Regions from separate parts of the Paenibacillus sp. ClWae2A genome, predicted to be linked through region 2. Evidence: riboswitches for the same ligand, from Rfam matches in the RefSeq annotation. Region 2 holds a riboswitch; the other holds the start of a gene.
The links. A riboswitch is a leader RNA that binds a small molecule or an ion and turns the genes downstream of it on or off. The one in region 2 is predicted to bind glycine.
Positions count from the first base shown of each region.

Region 1 (2,465 bases), on a different contig from region 2:
TAAACACACCCGGGATAATGCCGCAGGAACCTGCCGTTGGTGTTGCCACAATCCGGCCCATGGAGGCATTCACTTCAGATACACACAGGGCATACGCCATGGCAAGTGCGGAAGCATCACCTGAGCAAGTCTCACCCTTGCGAATGTACTCGGCCATTTTTTTACCGTCTCCACCTGTTAATCCACTGCGTGATGTTGTATCTTCCGTTAACCCTTTGCGTACCGCTTCCTTCATCACCTGATAATATTCAGACATCTGCTTCACAACATCCGCTTCCGGTGTATTGGTCTCCTGAACCTGCTCCTCGATCATTAGCTGAGCGATGGTTTTGGATTCTGCTGTACAGATCGTATTCAGCTCGTGCAAATGTTTAAACCGCATCCGAATCAACTCCTCTCTTCAAATCGATAACACGAATGTCCAGCACATGGTCCAGCTCCTTTAGACGCTTGAGCATATCAGGATTAGGCACACCATCCATTTCCATCGCGGTAAGTGCTTCGCCATCACGGGCTTTCCGGTCCACCTGCATATAGCCGATGTTAACCCCGGATGAACTGATCGTGGACGTTACCGACGCAAGCACCCCTGCTTTGTCTGCATGCCGCAGAACAAGTGTCGGAAACTCACCACTAATCTGAACACGAAAATCATTCATCGAATGCACCGATACACTACCACCACCAATGGATGCACCGATCAAGGAGCAGGCACGTTCTCCATGCCACAACTCAATTTTGACCGTATTTGGATGAGGAGCAGGCAGGCCACTTGTATAAAACTCAACCTCCATGCCCGCTTCCTCTGCGTATCGCTCCGCATCCGGGATACGTGGATCGTCTGTGACATAGTCCAGCAGACCGCCGATCAGTGCCAGATCTGTTCCGTGCCCCTGATACGTATCAGCGAATGAACCGTATAACGTCAGCCGGGCACGTTCAGGCGTACACCCTAGCCACTGACGAGCAATTCTCCCTAACCTTGCTGCTCCAGCTGTATGTGAACTTGAAGGCCCCGTCATCGACGGACCAATAATTGAGAAAACATCTTTAAATCGCACCTTGTAACCCTCCATTAATAATCATGATTCATATTTGTAAAATGTATTCGTCATTTCGATCCAGGAGTTCCATCCACAATGTCCCTTATTTTGGATATGATGACATCAAAAAAGGACAGCAGAAGGCCTTAGGCCCTCTCTCTGTCCTCGATACCTGAGAGTTTCACGATCAGCAGTGTCTCACGACAAGGTGCACTGCCTGTGGTTACAGACAAGGTCACCGGAATGACTGATCATATACCCCTTGGGTGGCGCAGTTCGCGCACTCTCCAGAGTTGCGTCCAACGATGGTACATTTACCTGAGAGATTAACCACTGCACCGGGTGCGCAGCAGCTTGCTCCTTCGGTGCCTGAACACTAGCCATTTTGCTCAGCTAACTCAGGTCTCTCCCGCTCGTTATCATCCGCTGTATTATCTTAATTTGATTCTTAATCGGAATGGTACATTTCTAAATTTTTGATCGTGTATACCCATAGAGTAATGTACAATATCATATATGTCAACAAAAGTAACGTGTAATTACCATAAGTCCAATGTCTATTTTAACTGAAGCGAATAGCATTCACATTTCTCACTTCCGCTGAGGCACTCGTGACGTTGCTGGTTGTCGTAAATTCAATACTTATCGTATATGCGTTAGTCGTTGTCGCAGGAGAAGTATCCACGTAAGTGTTAGAAGAAAGAAACCTCAACGTTCCCGCAGCATTCCCGGTCCTTGAGAGTTGCAATTGATTAATTAGAACTCCGTTACGCCTCAGGTTAATGTTATACGCAATACTCCAGTTAGACCCTACAACTACTGCTACTTGTGTACTATTATCGATTTTAACGCGTTGACCTGCCACCACGGGTACATTGAGGGTCTGAATGGTTGTTTCACCGGTCAATGGAAGAGGCAACGCCGTTGTCTGACTATCAGCAAACAGGGAAGAATCTGCAGGAGCAGCTGCTGCTGTCGATCCGGTAGCTCCTGTTGCACCAGTGGCCCCGGTCGCTCCCGTTGCTCCCGTTACACCAGCTGTCCCGGCTGTTCCCGTCACGCCTGTCGCTCCTGTAGCCCCAGTGGTTCCGGTCGCTCCCGTTGCTCCGGTTACACCAGCCGTCCCGGTTGTTCCCGTCACGCCTGTCGCTCCTGTAACCCCAGTGGCTCCGGTCGCTCCCGTTGCTCCGGTTACACCAGCCGTCCCGGTTGTTCCCGTCACGCCTGTCGCTCCTGTAACCCCAGTGGCTCCGGTCGCTCCCGTTACGCCTGTCGGACCTGTAACTCCAGTGAATCCGGTTGCTCCCGTTACACCTGTATCGCCAGCGACTCCGGTCGTTCCCGTTGCACCTGTCACACCAGTGACTCCTGTCGTCCCTGTCACGCCCGTCGCACCTGTAACACCAGTGACTCCGGTCGTTC
Region 1 is NZ_JAULSQ010000013.1:175,506-177,970, forward strand. Features, by position in the region: gene sdaAA (L-serine ammonia-lyase, iron-sulfur-dependent, subunit alpha) at 1-382, opposite strand, end outside; gene sdaAB (L-serine ammonia-lyase, iron-sulfur-dependent subunit beta) at 372-1,061, opposite strand; glycine riboswitch at 1,201-1,336, opposite strand; glycine riboswitch at 1,341-1,465, opposite strand; partial or broken gene QVE09_RS26685 (collagen-like triple helix repeat-containing protein) at 1,606-2,465, opposite strand, start outside.
Region 1: another riboswitch for glycine. It lies ahead of sdaAB (L-serine ammonia-lyase, iron-sulfur-dependent subunit beta); the one in region 2 lies ahead of gcvT (glycine cleavage system aminomethyltransferase GcvT).

Region 2 (2,465 bases):
CAATTTCTAACCTATAGCTTGGTCTAATCAGGCGATTCACATCCACAATCTGCTTCAATCCGCATTGGAAACCATTCTCGGAAAGCACAAAAAAACCTGTGCAAGCCTCAGGCTCACACAGGTCGAAACAATATGAAGTTCATTTCAATTCATTATAAAATATATGTTAATAAGTACAAGTTCGTTGATACTATTCTTCCGTATGTTTACGATACGCGTCTGCATTCATCAATGTAGACAATGCTGCTGTCAGATCTCCCTCAACACGGATTTCAATCATCCAGCCTTCCTCGTATGGAGAGCTGTTGACAAGTTCAGGGGAGTCCTGCAACGAATCATTCACTGCAATAATTGAACCAGTGACGGGAGAAAACAAGTCCGAAACCGTTTTGACCGATTCGATCGTTCCAATGCTGTCCTCTGCTTTTACATTGGTTTCAAGGTCAGGCAATTCCACAAACACAATGTCACCCAGCTGATGCTGCGCGAACTCGGTAATGCCAATACGTACAGTATCCTCCCCTACGGTTTGCACCCATTCGTGCTCTTCACTGTACAGGAAATCACTTTTCAATTCGCTCATCGATATCCGCCTCGCTTTTCATTAAATGAGTGCATGCGTTCTTTGACCTTAACCTTTTTCCCAGAACATAGCGTATGATATTTTTGATTCAAATGTCAAGATACCTCACAATTTATTTATTGATCACCTCTAAATCCTGTAACCCGATTACACTCTTTCTTCATATACTGGTGAATATTAGAATAGTAAGCGTAGTCTTTTTAAATACACGAACAATAACATTTAAGATAAATTAAATATTCGGTTTTTAGTTATGATCTATGACATCGTTCTTGACATCGGTAGTGGATTCACGTTTTAATGAGAGGAGTAAATGTGTTTATTGGACTATGTTATACCCGCGGATGAATGTAAAGGGAGAGATTACCCGTGACACCCGATTCGGGATGTACATGAGGTAACGCCGAAGGAGTAAACCACCGATAAGCGGGGGTGAATCTCTCAGGCAAAAGGACTTTTACGGGACGCAACTCTGGAGAGCATCTATTCGCCCTGAGCGGGCGTTATGATCACCCAAGGGGAAACCTGCTGCACAAGGCAGCGGGGTAACTCTCAGGTACAAGGGACAGAGCCTTAGAATACAGCGTGCTACTTGGCATGCCGATTCTTTGGCCTGTCCTTTTCCTTTTTCCCAAAAAACGAAAAACAGGATTCAGATCAGCGCTGCCATAGCTGCCTTACCATACTTATCTACTAAAAATCTCTGCTGAAAAATTTAAAAATACCCTGGTTCATTGATCCACGATTGTATATCCGGCCGGCTGACGGCCCATGACGAGGTGATTTGATGTCCGATTTGCTTAGAACACCACTCTTCCCACTCTATCAGCAATACGAAGGCGTACGGTGCATTGATTTTGGAGGCTGGGAGCTTCCGGTACAATTTAGCGGAATCCAGAAAGAACATGAAGCGGTGCGTGAGCGTGCTGGACTGTTTGATGTATCCCATATGGGCGAATTCACAGTACAGGGTGAGCAGGCTGAAGTTTTTTTGCAACAAATGATGACCAATGATGTGACCACGCTCGTTCCGGGTCAAGCCCAGTACACCCTGATGTGTTACCCAGATGGCGGTGTGGTGGATGATCTGCTCGTGTATAAGCTGGAAGATCAGCATTATATGCTCGTTGTTAACGCCTCTAACATCGACAAGGATTGGGCGTGGCTGCAAGAGCACTTGATCCCTGGCGTGAGCATGACCAACGATTCGGAGCAGACGGCGCTGCTCGCCTTGCAAGGACCACTGGCTGTAGACATTATCGGGAAAGTTACAGATACGGATGTATCCTCGATTGAGCCTTTCCATTTTGTACAGCAGGCAGAGGTATGCGGCGTTAAATTACTGTTGTCCCGTACCGGTTATACCGGTGAGGACGGCTTTGAACTATATGTACCTGCGGACCAGGCTGCTGCGGTGTGGAATGGATTAATGCAAGCCGGTGAAGGTCACGGACTCGTACCAACCGGACTTGGTGCCCGGGATACACTGCGCTTTGAAGCAAGGCTCCCCCTGTATGGACAGGAATTGTCGGCAACCATCTCTCCACTCGAAGCTGGCGTAGGTATGTTTGTGAAGCTGAATGCGGGACCTTTTATCGGACACGAAGCCTTGTTACAGCAAAAAAATGACGGGCCTGCCCGCAAATTGGTCGGCATCGAAGTGCTGGAGCGCGGTATTCCCCGCCCTCATTATCCGATTTACGCCGAAGGCGTACAGATTGGCGAAGTTACTACAGGCACACAATCACCTACATTGAAGCGTAATCTGGGGCTTGCTCTCATCGACAGTAAATACGCTGCGCTGGGAACCCCGCTTGAGATTGAGATCCGCGGCAAGAAACTAAAAGCCGAGGTCGTGAAGACCCCTTTTCATAAACGGACA
Region 2 is NZ_JAULSQ010000008.1:92,592-95,056, reverse strand. Features, by position in the region: gene gcvH (glycine cleavage system protein GcvH) at 191-583, opposite strand; glycine riboswitch at 928-1,050, shown strand; glycine riboswitch at 1,054-1,154, shown strand; gene gcvT (glycine cleavage system aminomethyltransferase GcvT) at 1,371-2,465, shown strand, end outside.